Regions from separate parts of the Agrobacterium sp. K11 genome, predicted to be linked through region 1. Evidence: riboswitches for the same ligand, from Rfam matches in the RefSeq annotation. Region 1 holds a riboswitch; the other holds the start of a gene.
The links. A riboswitch is a leader RNA that binds a small molecule or an ion and turns the genes downstream of it on or off. The one in region 1 is predicted to bind cobalamin.
Positions count from the first base shown of each region.

Region 2: linked by a shared signal. The riboswitch ahead of AC5SEO_RS02545 (ABC transporter substrate-binding protein) and the one ahead of bluB (5,6-dimethylbenzimidazole synthase) in region 1 are both predicted to bind cobalamin.

Region 1 covers NZ_JCAHRB010000011.1:147,649-155,118, forward strand. The annotation lists gene AC5SEO_RS20560 (LTA synthase family protein) at 1-663, opposite strand, end outside; gene AC5SEO_RS20565 (NAD+ synthase) at 895-2,574, shown strand; gene AC5SEO_RS20570 (VOC family protein) at 2,723-3,100, opposite strand; gene AC5SEO_RS20575 (TolB family protein) at 3,293-4,123, shown strand; cobalamin riboswitch at 4,252-4,437, shown strand; gene bluB (5,6-dimethylbenzimidazole synthase) at 4,536-5,252, shown strand; gene AC5SEO_RS20585 (DUF2865 domain-containing protein) at 5,322-6,422, opposite strand; gene AC5SEO_RS20590 (NADP-dependent malic enzyme) at 6,558-7,470, opposite strand, start outside.
Region 2 covers NZ_JCAHRB010000002.1:176,473-183,942, reverse strand. The annotation lists gene AC5SEO_RS02565 (class I SAM-dependent methyltransferase) at 1-100, shown strand, start outside; gene AC5SEO_RS02560 (pseudoazurin) at 274-756, opposite strand; gene AC5SEO_RS02555 (ABC transporter ATP-binding protein) at 753-1,553, opposite strand; gene AC5SEO_RS02550 (FecCD family ABC transporter permease) at 1,550-2,578, opposite strand; gene AC5SEO_RS02545 (ABC transporter substrate-binding protein) at 2,575-3,606, opposite strand; cobalamin riboswitch at 3,772-4,007, opposite strand; gene AC5SEO_RS02540 (GNAT family N-acetyltransferase) at 4,047-4,925, opposite strand; gene argE (acetylornithine deacetylase) at 5,137-6,261, shown strand; gene AC5SEO_RS02530 (2-hydroxyacid dehydrogenase) at 6,286-7,209, shown strand; gene AC5SEO_RS02525 (cupin domain-containing protein) at 7,236-7,470, shown strand, end outside.

The sequences.
Region 1 (7,470 bases):
ATCCCACATCATGGGGATGATGTTGAGACGATCGCGCACCCACGAATAATGCGAATAGTCCATGAGCGAGGCGAGGCCGGCCAGAAGCGGCAGCGCCAGCACAAGACCTGCGGCGCGTTCGCGCCAGCTCAAGCCCGGCGAATAACGCCGCGCCAGCAGCCACAGGGTGGAAAGGGCCGCAACCGTGGCGCAAAGGCCAAGGCCGACCAGCACGGCCGTCAGCGGCTGGGCTTTCAGCATGGTGGGCAGAAGCTCGAGGATCTGCCGGCCGAACAGCAGGTCGGAGGGATAAAGCGGATCGGAGAGATAGGTCTGTTTCTGCGCGGAAATCAGCCCTGTCAGCGCGCAAAGCGGCGCAACGGCGATGAGCGACAGGTAACGGCGGCCGAGGATGGAATCCAGCGCTACGAGCAGCAGCAGCACGGCGGCGATGGTGGTCATGCCGGGGCGGGCGGATGAGGTGAGGAAGGTGCCGACATCAACTAGCGAACCGCGGGCGATCCATTCCAGCGCGACGACAAGCACGACCGACGAAAACGTCAGATTGGCAAGCGTGTAGGCCTTGCCCGAAAGCTTGGAAAGGCTCCGCGTCCATGCAGGCGAAAAGACAAAATCAGCCTTTTCGGAAGCCGTTGTTTTTGGCGCCGAATTTCTCAAACTCATACTCCGGTATTACGAGGCAACACCGCGCAATTCGGGGAGGTGAATCGGGGCGTCGCAAAACTGTCATGTAACTGTCACATAAGCGCGATGAACGCGACATGAACTTTGCGGAGTGTGGCCGGTGCGGTGATAACCTTAGCGTGAATGCCGGTTGCGGCTTCATCCTATCAAGGTGGTGCGGCATGCAATTGCCGCGTTGCGGAGCGGGCACGGGCGCGGTATTGAAAAGCCATGAGCGACAGACACGACATCAAAAACCATCTTCGAATTGCCGTCGGGCAGTTCAATCCGACTGTTGGCGACGTGGCGGGCAATCTCGCCAGGGCGCGCGAAGCACGGGCCGATGCGGCGACGCAGGGTGCCGATCTCCTGCTTCTGACCGAGCTGTTCATATCCGGCTATCCGCCGGAAGACCTGGTATTGAAGCCGGCTTTTCTGAAAGCGTGCCTGAAGGCCGTGGAAGAACTGGCGGCGGAAACCGCCGATGGCGGGCCGGGCGTCGTCATCGGTTTTCCGCGTCAGGGCGAAACGGGCCGGCACAATTCGGTTGCGCTTCTGGATGGCGGCAAGATCATCGCGCTGCGTGACAAGATCGACCTGCCGAATTACGGCGAGTTCGATGAAAAGCGTGTTTTCGCCGAAGGTTCGATCTCCGGTCCTTATAATTTCCGCGGTGTCAGGATCGGCATTCCGATCTGCGAGGAAATCTGGAACGATATGGGTGTGTGCGAAACGCTTGCCGAAAGCGGGGCGGAAATCCTGTTGGTGCCGAATGGTTCGCCCTATTATCGCGGCAAGCTGGATGTGCGCCATCAGGTGGCGCTGAAGCAAGTAATCGAAAGCGGCTTGCCGCTGGTCTTCGCCAATCAGCTTGGCGGGCAGGACGAGCTGGTTTTCGACGGCGCGAGCTTCGGTTTCAATGCCGACAAGACCCTTGCCTTCCAGATGAGCCAGTTCGAGGCGACCCTTGCCGTCACCGATTGGAAACGCACCGCAGAAGGCTGGCGCTGCGAGAGCGGTCCTTTCTCGAAAATCCCTGAAGGCGAGGAGGCGGATTACCGCGCCTGCATGCTGGGCTTTCGCGATTACGTCAACAAGAACGGCTTCAAGAGCGTTGTTCTCGGCCTTTCCGGCGGTATCGATTCGGCGATCTGCGCTGCGCTCGCTGTTGATGCGCTGGGCGAAGAACGGGTGCGCTGCATCATGCTGCCCTATCGTTACACCTCCGAGGATTCGCTAAAGGACGCAGCCGATTGCGCCAGGGCGCTTGGCTGCCGTTACGATATCGTGCCCATTGCCGAACCGGTGGATGGGTTCCTTTCGGCGCTTTCGGAAATGTTCGAAGGCACGGAAGAAGGCATTACCGAAGAAAACCTGCAGAGCCGTACACGCGGCACCATTCTCATGGCCGTTTCCAACAAGTTCGGCTCGATGGTGGTGACAACAGGCAACAAGTCGGAAATGTCGGTGGGGTATGCGACGCTTTATGGCGACATGAATGGCGGTTTCAATCCCATCAAGGACCTCTACAAGATGCAGGTCTACGCCATCTCCAGCTGGCGCAATTCCCATGTGCCGCCGGGCGCGCTCGGGCCATCCGGCGAAGTGATCCCCGCCAATATCATCTCCAAGGCGCCATCCGCCGAATTGCGACCCAACCAGACAGACCAGGATTCGCTGCCGCCCTATCCGGTGCTGGACGATATTCTGGAGTGCCTGGTGGAAAAGGAAATGTCGGTCGAGGAAATCCTCGCGCGTGGCCATGATATCGCGACGGTGCACCGGATCGAGCATCTGCTCTATCTCGCCGAATACAAACGCCGCCAATCCGCGCCCGGGGTGAAGATCACCAAGAAGAACTTCGGCCGCGATCGCCGTTATCCGATTACCAACCGTTTCAGGGACAGGTAGTCGAAGGAGGGCATGGGGGAGCTTGCTGGACCCCGAATCTAGTTCGGGGTGACGGAGTGCGGATGCTGCGGCTTCGCCATATATCGATGGCGAAGAAGCATCCTTTTCCTCCAACGGCGCGGACACGCCGCGCCGTCTCCCTATCTCGTTAAATAACCTGCCCCACATCGATGCGGTTACCATCCGGGTCTTCGAAAACGAAGGCCCGCAGGCCATAATCCTTGTCCTGCAGACTTTTGATGATGCGAAGCCCGTGGCTTTTGCAAAGCGCGTGCAGCGCGCCGGCGTCGCTGACCAGCATATGCGCCACATTGAAGGGGGCCGGTTTGTGCGTCGACTGCAATGTCAGGTGCAACTCGGCATTACCTTGTTTCAGGATCATGAAACCGACAGGGTTGCCGTTTTCGAAGGTCTTTTCGAAGCCCAGCACACGGACATAAAAGTCATGGGCCTTCTCGATATTCTTGACAGGAAGCATTGCGGCGATCCGACCGAAGCGGATGCCGTGATCGGCGATGGTGTTCATCGCGGAACCTCGGATCTGGGAGAAACGGGCAGGGGAGCGGGCGGTGCCGGAACGCTGCTGTTTTTTCCTATTTGAATTTGCAGGGCGGTGCCTGCGGCAATAGGATCATAATCACGGCGGTGGCGGATGCAAACGGAATGTTTGTGCCATTCAACGCTCCACGCCAGACGATCGACAGGCCCGGGAGGCAGCATGCGCAGTTCCATCGAAATCTTCAACATCCGCACTCGGCAGATGCGGGTGGTCTGGCAGACGCCGGAGCTGTTCGAGGCTCCGAACTGGTCGCCGGACGGGAAATACCTGCTTCTGAACTGCGACGGTCTGCTTTATCGCCTGTCACTTGCCGGCGACCCTTCGCCGGAAAAGGTCGATACCGGCTTTGCGACAATCTGCAACAATGACCACGGCATTTCGCCTGACGGTTCGCTTTATGCCATTTCCGACAAGGTGGAGTTCGGCAAGAGTGCCATCTATCTGCTGCCTTCGACGGGCGGAACGCCGCGTCTGATGACTAAGAACCTTCCGTCCTACTGGCACGGCTGGTCGCCGGACGGGAAAGGTTTCGCCTATTGCGGCATTCGCGATCAGGTTTTCGATATTTATTCCATGGACATAGACAGCGGTGTTGAGACACGCCTTACCCATGGTGAGGGCCGCAATGACGGGCCGGATTATTCGCCGGATGGAGAATGGATCTATTTCAACTCCAGCCGCACCGGCCAGATGCAGATCTGGCGCGTGCGGGTGGATGGCTCGGCCGTCGAGCGTATCACCGACAGCGCCTATGGCGACTGGTTCCCGCATCCGTCCCCCAGCGGTGACAAGGTCGTCTTCGTCTCCTACGACGCCGATGTCTTCGACCATCCGCGCGACCTCAACGTGCGCGTGCGGCTGATGGATATGGATGGCGGCAATGCCGAAACGCTGTTTGACCTTTTCGGCGGGCAGGGAACGATGAATTCCCCCAACTGGTCACCGGACGGGGATGAGTTCGCTTATGTGCGGTATTTTCCTGTTGGGTGATGCGGTAGGGAGTGCTTCAGCTGGCGCGCGTCTGCGCGGCGGCTGAAGGCCGCAATACGCCGGTGAGGTGGCCACGGTCACATTGCCGCATCGCTGCGCAAGATACTTGTATTTGCAATCTTTGTTGCTCATAAGCTTCTTCGTCAGGTGCCTGCCCTTTAGGGCGGGAGAATCGGGAATCCGGTGCAAGACCGGAACGTGCCCAGCGCTGTGAGGCGGATGCCCTTTTTCTTGATGCCACTGAATCCATTCGGGAAGGCGAAAGTGGGCGGATGAAGCCGAGTCAGAAGACCGGCCTGACAGGATAGACCAGACCGCGTGGACGGCGGCAGGTTGTTGCAGCAGCGCGTCGTGCAGGCGAAAACCGGAGCCGGTTTTCGTGGCGGCGCGCCAGCATTGTTGGGGATAGACGATGCCGACCGATCCACTCGCGACCAGTTCGCTCGACGCAAATGCATTCGATCACGCGCTTTCGCCCGCCTACCCGTTTTCCGAGGGGGAGCGAGAGGCGATCTACCGTGCCATCGAAACCCGCCGTGATGTGCGCGACCAGTTCCTTCCGGATCCATTGCCGGAAGATGTGGTCGAGCGCCTGCTGAAGGCGGCGCATTCCGCGCCCTCGGTCGGTTTCATGCAGCCGTGGAATTTCACGCTCGTCACTGACGGTGCGGTCAGGCAGGCAGCCTGGGTTGCCTTCAGCCGCGCCAATGGCGAGGCGGCGGCGATGTTCGAGGGGGAGCAGCAGGCGCTTTACCGCAGCCTCAAGCTTGAGGGCATCCGCAAGGCGCCGCTCAGCATCTGCGTCACCTGCGATCCGACGCGTGGCGGCAAGGTGGTGCTGGGCCGTACCCACAATCCGCGCACCGATGTCTATTCCACCGTCTGCGCCATCCAGAACCTCTGGCTTGCAGCGCGCGCCGAAGGCATCGGCGTCGGCTGGGTCAGCATTTTCCACGATAGCGACATTCGCACCATTCTCGAGATTCCCGACCACATCGAGATCGTCGCCTGGCTATGCCTCGGCCGCGTCGATACACTTTATACCGAGCCGGAACTGGCGGTGAAGGGGTGGCGCCAGCGCGTGCCGCTGGAGGAGCTGGTGTTTCGCAATCGCTGGGGTGGACGGTAAAGAGAAGACGCGACCGTCTTGTGAGTGAGACAGAGCGTTGCCAACTCCATACCGTGTGCCTGATGGGAGCTATTGCTGCGGCTGAATGCCCTTCAGCGCCGGGTTCTTCAGGTCGATCCGGCCTGTCTGGTCGGGCAGGAATTTAGGGCCGATGACGCGGACCCTGCTGTTGTTCGGGTCATAGTCGCGTTCCGGAACCGGTTGTTCCGGCGGCTTTGCGGCCTGCTGCAGTTCGGTGGGTTTTTTGGAGGTGTCACCTTGCGGTGATGGAATGGTCGTGATGCTTGAATAGGGTTTCTCAGCTTCCGGCCGCGCAGCCTCCTGCTGCTTCATCTCCTCGTGATAGGCGGCCATGTTGCAGGCGCAGCCTGGGGCTTTGGTTGAGGCATTTCGATAGGCAAAGGCGGTCGGCAGGTCCTTATAGGGCTTTCCTGTTTCAGCCGAGACCATGTCAGCCGTTTCCTGCTCCGTCATGGAGTGGAAATAAAGCTCCGTCTGCGTACCCGGACACATTTTCTGGCATTGTTCGGCCTGCGCACGGAAATCGAGCGGCGAGGCATTGGAAGCGATGGGGAAGAACGAGCCGTCGCAGGTGCGCACGCACAGCGTCCTGAGCCCGCCTTCAGCAGCGGCATTGGGGTAGGGCGAAAGCCCTGCCTGTCCCGGCGGATTGCTCTGTTCGCCGAAGGCGTCGGGGTAACGTGTCACATCGGGTGCCGTCGGCTGGCGCGCTTCCGTTTCCGGAATGGCGCTGCAGCCATTGGCGTCGAGTGCGGCGAGAATGCGCTGGCGTCTGATGTCGCTATCATCGCTGCCCTGGGCCGCCATGGCATAGTCGCGGTCACGGATGATGGCATCGCGTTCGCTCTGCGCATCCGCCATCGCGTCGCTGATCTCTGCGCAGAGTTCGGCATTCGGGCTGCCATAAACGGTGACGCTTGCGGATGAACAGCCGTAACGGCGCAGATCGTTCCTGATCCTGCGGATCTCGATGTTCTGGCGGGTGAGCGCATTGGCGTAACGCCGTACCTCGGCGGTGTTGCCGATGACACGCGGCGGTTCGCGCAGCTGCGCATAAAGCGTATCGCAGACCTGATCCGCGAAAGCAGCGGCCGGGGCGATGAAAACAAGGGGAAGCAGGAGGCCGATAATGCTGCGGCGCCGGGTCAATGGTGCGATCCGTTCGATGTCCCCGGCCGGTGGCGAGGGTGTTATGCTTCGGGAAATCCGTGTTTCAGGAAGATAACATAAGCTGTTGCCGCAATGCGGCAACAGCATGTTCAAAACTGCGTTAATACGCCTTCATCACACCGAAGGGTGCGATGCCTGCACGACGGCAAAGGCCGCCATGTTGACAACGCCGCGCGAGGTGACGCTGGGCGACAGGATATGGGCGGGAAGAGCCGTGCCAAGCAGGATGGGGCCGACATGCAGGCCCTCCGTCAGCGTGCGGGTGACGCCGAGCGTGATGTTTGCGGCATCGAGGTTCGGGAAGACCAGCAGGTTCGCTTCGCCGGTCAGCACGCTGTTGGGCATGGCGCGCTTGCGCAGCGCTTCCGAAAGTGCCGAGCCGCCCTGCATTTCGCCGTCCACTTCCAGTTCGGGTGCCGCTGCCTGCACGATCTTCAGGGCGCGGCGCATCTTGCGGGCGCTTTCCGAATCGCGCGACCCGAAATTGGAGTGGCTGGCGAGCGCGATCTTCGGCGTGATGCCGAAGCGGCGGATTTCCTTTGCCGCGAGAATGGCCATTTCGGCCACTTCTTCGGAGGTCGGATCGTTGTTGACGAAGGTGTCGGTGAGGAACAGCGCGCCCTGCTGGGTGATGAGCAGGCTGAGGCCTGCGAAAGAGCGAACGCTTTCCTGCTTGCCGATGATCTGGTTCACGTCGCGCAGGTGCCGGTCGTAGCGGCCTTCCAGACCGCAGATCAGCGCATCCGCCTCACCACGCTTCACCGACAGCGCGCCGATGACCGTGGAGTTGGTGCGCACGATGGTGCGGGCCGCCTCCGGGTTGATGCCGGCGCGGCCGACCAGGGCGAAATAATCATCGACGTAGTCGCGGTAACGCGGATCGTCTTCGGGATTGACCACCGCAAAATCGGTATTCGGGCGGATACGCAGGCCGAAGCGCTTCAGGCGCGTTTCGATGATCTGCGGGCGACCGATGAGGATCGGGATGCCGGTGCCTTCTTCCAGAAGCACCTGTGCGGCGCGCAGC
Region 2 (7,470 bases), on a different contig from region 1:
CCAGGCGAAAAATTTCAGTCTGCTGAAAGGCATTTTGCGGGGATTGCAGCACCGTTATGCAATATGCGCCGTGAAGCCGCACACGTCCGGCAAGGGATAGGGCGACCAAAGCCACCAAGCTGCCGCCCAGCTCTCCGTCACCCCGGATGTGATCCGGGGTCCAGTGCGACCAAGTCCTTGATCGCTTAATAATAGTTTCTCACGGTGCAGACGCGCCGTGGCTGGATGCCGGATCTAGTCGTGCATGACGCATGAAAACGCGATGCAGGGACCTCATTTTTCCGCCCGCTCGAATAGCTCCTCAAAGCGCGGCTTCGCCCGGCCTGGGACCTCTACCGTCCTGTAGCTCTGCGGCAAAACCGCGTCCCCCACCTTGATCAGCATAACCATGCCCATGCCGTAATGCGGCGAGCATTTGATGCCGTAAAAGCCTGGCTTTTCGAAACCGGTCTCGAATTCGTCGTTGATCCGGCTTTTGAAACCTTCAATATCTTCGGGAACCATACCATCGATCGTCGCGGCATTATGGCTCTTGTGGCTCGGCACGAAGCGCACGCGGTCGCCGGGAGCGATCTCCAGAAAATCGGGTTCGAACACCATGGAGCCCTTTTCGCCACGGTTCAGCATCTTCACCTCGAAGGTCTCGGCTCCGGCTTGAATGGAAAACCCTGTGGCCACAACCATGGCAAGTCCCGCGGAAACGCAAAGCTGTCGGGCGCAAAAGTGGAGATTTGCAAGTCTTTTCAATTTCATCATCGTGCCGTTGCTTTCCTTGCGTGATCGGCCGCACCGTGGGCCGGCAGAAAACGAATATGTGAAAATCCGCTTTCATCCGTGGTGACGACGGATTGCACCCCGAACACATCGGCGATGGTCGAAGAGGTGAGGACCTCGCGCGGTGGGCCGACAGCGATCATTTCACCGCGATGCATGATGGCGACGCGGTCGCAGAACATGGCGGCGTGATTGAGATCATGCAGCGCCGCCACAACCGTCAGTCCCTGCCTGCGCACCAGATCGAGCAGACCGATCTGGTGGCCGATATCGAGATGGTTGGTCGGTTCGTCCAGCAGCAGAATATGCGGCTCCTGCGCCAATGCGCGGGCAATGTGCAGGCGCTGGCGTTCGCCGCCGGAAAGGTGATGCCAGTTTCGCTCGGCCTTGTCCGCCATATCGACATTTCCGAGCGCCGCATCGACGATGGCGTCGTCCTTTGGCGACCATGCGGAAAGCGGGCCGAGATAGGGCGTGCGCCCCAGTTCCACGGCCTGTCGCGCGCTGATGCGCTCGGTGGTTTCGGCCTGCTGCTCCACAAAGGCCAGCCTGCGGGCAAGTTCGCGCCGCCCGAATGTGGCAAGCCGTTCCTCACCAAGCATGACATGACCCCGACGCGGCATGCGAATGCCGGCCAGCATGGAAAGCAACGTGCTTTTGCCCGAACCGTTCGGCCCGATGATACCCAGAAACTCGCCCGTGGCGACCTCCAGCGAAACACCGCGCACGATGTCGAGATTGCCGGCATGGAAATGCAGATCGTGGGCGGATAATTTCATGACCGGCCTCTCTTCTGCCCGAGAATAAAGGCGAAGGCGGGCGCGCCGACCAGCGCAGTGATCACGCCGATCGGCAGCACCTGCCCCGGAATGACGGTGCGCGAGAGGATATCTGCGATGATCATGAAAATTGCACCGGTCAGCGCCGTCACCGGCAGCAACATGCCGTGGCGAACGCCAACGAAGATACGCGCCGCATGCGGGATGACGAGACCGACGAAGCCGATAGAACCGACCAGCGACACCATGACTGCCGTCATGACCGCCGAAACCGAGATCAGCACCGCATAGACCCGGCGCACCGGAATACCGAGCGAAGCTGCTGCCTGACCGCCGAAAGCGAAAGCATCAAGCGCGCGTGCGTACCAGAGGCACACCCCAAGACCCGCAATACTGACCGGCAAAGCCAGCCAGACATCCGGCCAGCGCACGCCCGAAAGATTGCCCAGCAGCCAGAACATGATGCCGCGCGCCTGTTCGGCATTGGCGGATTTGGTGACGATGAACGACGTCATGGCGTTGAACAGTTGCGAACCGGCGACCCCCGCCAGGATGATGGCGCTGTTGCCGTGCCCTGCCCGCACCGCCAGAAGGCTGACAAGCGAAAAAGCCACAAAAGCCCCGATCAGGGCGCCAGCCGGCATCGTCAGGAACCCCGCCCCGAAGCCCAGAAGCGCCACGGCCACGGCCCCGGTTGAGGCGCCTGCGGAAATACCGAGGATATAGGGATCGGCGAGCGGGTTGCGCAGAAGTGATTGAAGCACCGCACCGGCCAGCGCCAGCGAGGCGCCACAGCACGCGGCAACGACGGCGCGGCTGAGGCGGTAACTCCAGACGATGCCCTCATCCAGCGGCTCCAGCGGATAACCCGCATGGAAGACACGATTGGCAATGGTCTTTGCCACCACGTCGAATGGAATGGCAGTCTCGCCGATGGCCGCACCGGCCATCAGCGCGACGAGCAGCAGGGCGAGTGCGGCAAAAGCCAGACCCGCCCTGCCGAGATTGACGGAAAGACCGTTCACTTGGCGAGACCGGCTGTGGAAATCGCCTCGGCCAGCGTTTCAATGCCTTCGATCGTGCGGATGGTCGGGTTCATCGCCTGCGCGTCCATTTCGAAGACATGGGCCGCCTTGACGGCGGGCATGATGCTGGCAACCGGATCGGTAGCGAGGAACTTGAGCTTGACGGCGACGTCATCGGCGGGGAAACGCCGGCGGTCCATCTTGCCGGCAACGATCACGGACGGATTGGCTTTGGCGATGGTTTCCCAGCCAACAGTCGGCCATTCCTCATCGCTTTCGATAACGTTCTTCAGCCCGAGCGCGGACATGATGTAACCCGGCGCACCATTGCGGCCCGCCACGTAAGGATCGATATCCAGCTCGGCGCTGGAGAACCAGAAGACTGCTGAAATCTTGCCATTCGCCGAAGCGATCTTGGCGCGGGCGGCTTCCTCACGCTTTTTCAGGTCGGCAACGACTTCCTCGCCGCGATCCTGCACGTTGAAAATTTTCGCAAGGTCGCGGACCTCTTGGTAGATCAGGTCCATGGTGAAAACGGACTTGCGCACGCCATCGCCGCCGCCGGAATTGTCCTTGCCCATGCAATCGGCAGGGGAGGTATAAACGGGAATACCGAGTTCGGCGAATTGCTCCGGTGTTCCGACAACGCCTTCGGGACCGATCTGCCACTGGAACTGCGTCGTCACGAGGTTTGGCCTCTTGCCAACCACCGCCTCGAAGCTCGGATCATTGTCGGCAAGCCGCTCCACCTTGTCATTGGCGTCTTCGTAACCCTTCAGAACCGGGCCGATCCACAGCGCCGTGCCCACCACCTTGTCGGCCACGCCGAGCAGATAGAGAACCTCGGTCGTGCTCTGGCCGACCGATACTGTGCGGGCGGGCGCCTGCTTGAAGGTGATTTCGTGGCCGCAGCTATTGATCGTCAGCGGATAGGTGGTTTCGGCAGCCTGAGCGGCACCGGCGGGCAAGGCCGCTAGTGCGACAGCCAGAAGACCGGCGGAAACCGGCAGGCGTTTGAAATGAAACATATGTTCTCCAGTCTAAATAAAGTGGCGTGATCCGCAGGCCGCGCGTCAAAACGCGTAGTGACAGAGCGACAACAAGTGTGGAGATGGAGAACGGGACTCTAAATACGTTTCCGCGGACGGAAAGGTCATAATCAGCTCCTCTTCCGGGCATCCCCGCCCGTAACGATGGTCAATATTATGACGGCAGGTCTCCTGGCTCGCGAATATGCGCCGTTCATCTGCCTTCCCGCACCTTGAAGGGTGCAGTGGCATGACGCTTTTCAGGCGTCACGAGGATGAACGGCAATCCGCTTACAGTTGCGGGGGCAGCCACGGCATTGGGCGATAGAAATCACCCGCACCATGTTCCCTATTAATCCCTTTGCCGTTCGGCTTCAGGAACCGTCGCTTTCTGACATAAGGGGCAAGCGCCGGGGCGTCAATTGCGATAGTGCCGCAGCTCAGCACAAAGACGGACCCGCCAACGCGAAAATTTTTGTAGCGCCGGAAGGCGCCGGTTGCGGTGCGTCTTTGGACATGGCGGTAAGGGTTTCAATCACCACCAGCCCGGATTGCGCAATAAAATCAATAAAGAGACTATTGTCGCCGATGGTGTCGAGGCGCACCAGCTCATCGTCCAGATCGGTAAAATGCCGCCTCACAAGCGCAATCGCATCCATGTCCGCACCCGCAACGACCGGACCGATAATGTGGCCCCGCCCCGCCGCACGGCGCAGCGCAAAAGCGGTAAGACGGTCTGCCTCAAACACACCGTAACCCGCATTCTGCGTCAAAAGTCGCTGCAAAACGTTCCGGCGCGAAACGCCAAAAGCCGCCCGGTCTAGTTCCACCACATCAGTCAGATGACCTGCGGATAACGGCTCTATTCGTTGTTTTCTGCCGGGCGGCGGTATCTCGAAAAGGCAATTCGCCCTTCCCCGGAACAGATATACTTTTTCCGTATCACCGGCAAAACCCAACCTTGAAAACAACCGCCGCGACGCTCCCGTCGCGTTCAACCGCAGGGAGACAGTGGGGAATTTCGCGACAAGTTTCTGCACAAGCCATGGTGCTACGCCCTGCCCCTGCAAACGGGGGGAAACAATGACCATGCCAAGCGTCGCAAACCCCTGATCATAGGGAAAGAGCATCGCGGTTGCGACAACACGGTCGATCTCATCGAGCGCAGCGAGACCCACGCCGCATTGCCGCAGAAAACACCATTCATTCGCGTGATATCGCCATCCGACGGCCATGGAGAGTGCATGCAGATGATCGGCAGCCACGTCCGCGATATCCACGGTCCGCAACTCGAAACTATCGACTTTGAGCAGGTCCATAACCAACGGCCCTCTTCCCCTACGGCTCACAACCTTCATCCGATCCCGGCCTAGCCCACGACATCCGACGGTAGCCGGTTACGCCAGCACGAATTTTCTGAAAGCACTGGAAGGTCACAACAATCTACCGAAATCATTCGCATTTCAGCAGATAAACGTCGCAGTCCATTCTAAGCTTTCGGGATGACAATCCGGTCAGCGGAGACGACCATTGAACGCAATCGAAATCCTTGAGCGTCTCGTCGGTTTCCCGTCGGTCGTTGGAACCGCCAATGGCGATATTGCCGGCTGGATCGCCGATTATCTTGAAAGCCACGGCGCGAAAGTATCGCTGCTTGCGGGACCGGAGGGCGACCGCGCCAATCTCTTCGCCACCTTCGGCCCGGCCGATCGCGCCGGCTATGTTTTGTCCGGCCATATGGATGTCGTACCCGCCAGCGAGCCGGAATGGTCTTCCGATCCCTTTACACTGCGGGCGGAAAATGATCGTCTCTACGGGCGCGGAACCACCGACATGAAGGGTTTCCTGGCCACGGTTCTCGCCGCGGCGCCTGCATTTTCGCGCACGGCGCTGAAACGTCCCGTGCATATCGCCTTTTCCTATGACGAGGAGGCGGGTTGCCGTGGCGTTCCGCACCTTCTCGCCAGATTGCCTGAACTGTGCGCCGCACCGGCCGGCGCAATTATCGGCGAACCGAGCAATTTGCGGGCGGTTCGTGCGCACAAGGGTAAAGCAGCAGCTCGCATTACCATCCGTGGTCGTTCCGGCCATTCGTCCCGGCCTGATCAGGGGGTGAATGCCATTCACCTGATGACCGGCATCATGGCAAAGGCCGTGGAGACGGCACATGAGTTGACGAAAGGCCCTTTTGAAGCGACTTTCGAGCCACCCTACTCCTCGCTGCAGATCGGCACGATGAAGGGCGGCCAGGCGATCAACATCATCCCCGATTTCTCGGCCATCGAGCTGGAAGCGCGGGCGATTTCCGGCATATCTCCGCTTGAACTGCTCGGGCCGGTTCGCGCAAGCGTCGAGGCTCTTGCAGCAAAGGGTGTCGATATCGAATGGACGCCTATGAGCGATTATCCGGCGCTTTCGCTTGCAGCCAATGCTCCGCTTGTTCTGCTTCTGGAGGAATTGACCGGCACCCCCTGTCTCGCCGCCGTCAGCTACGGCACGGAGGCGGGGCTGTTCCAGGCGGCGGGCATCGACGCCATCATCTGCGGACCAGGAGATATCGGTCGCGCCCACAAGCCGGACGAGTTCATAACGACGGGCGAACTATCGGCCTGCCAGTCGATGCTGGAAACACTCGCAAGCCGCTGTACGGCTTGAACCTTCGGGAAGCATAGATTTCAGATGACGTTTCTCTTCAATTCCGACGCCAAGCGCGGCGAGATTTTCCGGCAGGCTCTAGCTGCAGAACTGCCTGACCTGCCGTTTTCGATGGATGCATCAACTGTCGATCCCGACGCAGTCCGTTACCTCATCACCTGGACGGTACCACGGGACATTGCCCGTTACCGCAATCTCGAAGTCCTGTTTTCGATCGGCGCGGGTGTCGACCAGTTTCACATCGAGGCGATCCCTGAGACGGTAAAGGTCGTACGCATGGTGGATGAGGGCATCATCCGCATGATGCAGGAATATATCTGTCTCGGCGTACTTTCCCTCCACCGCAACCTGCCAGTCTATTTAAACCAGCAGCGCCAGCAACTGTGGAATGCCCTGCCCCAGCGTCAGGCGGAAGAGTGCCGGGTGGGCGTTCTCGGCCTCGGCATGCTGGGCGTTGCGGCGCTGGAGCGGCTGAAACCTTTCGGCTTTCCGCTTTCCGGCTGGAGCCGCTCACAGCGTCAGATCGATGGCGTCACCTGCCATCATGGCGACGACGGCCTCAAATCCATTCTCTCCACCAGCGATATTATCGTCTGCCTGCTGCCTCTCACCGACGAGACCACGGGGCTTCTGAACGCCGAGCGTCTGGGGATGCTTCCCGAAGGGGCTGCTCTGGTTCACGCCGGGCGCGGCAAACAGCTAGATCATGACGTTTTGCTCGATGCACTCAACAGCGACAGGCTTTCAGGTGCGGTGATTGACGTTACCGATCCGGAGCCCCTGCCCAAAGACCACTGCTTCTGGACCCATCCGAAAATTCTCCTGACGCCGCATATTGCCAGCGTCACCCAGCCCCATTCCGCTGCCCGCACCGTCGTCGAAAATATCAAACGATACGAATCCGGTCTCGAACCGCTCGGCCTCGTTGACCGTAGCCGCGGATATTGATCCTACCGTTCCAAGAAAGGACACCCATGTCTCTCCTCAAGACCATCGACACCAATCCCGCCTTTGAACCGAAAGCCTCCAAGGCCCTGCCCGAACGCCTCATCGCCGGCGACCCGTCGTTCAAAACCTGGCCGCTAGACGAAGCCCGTGATGGCACCGTGCATACCGGCATCTGGGAAGCGACCCCCGGCGAAAGCCGCTCGATCAAGGGCGAGACATTCGAATTCTGCCACATTCTCGAAGGCGTTATCGAGATCACAC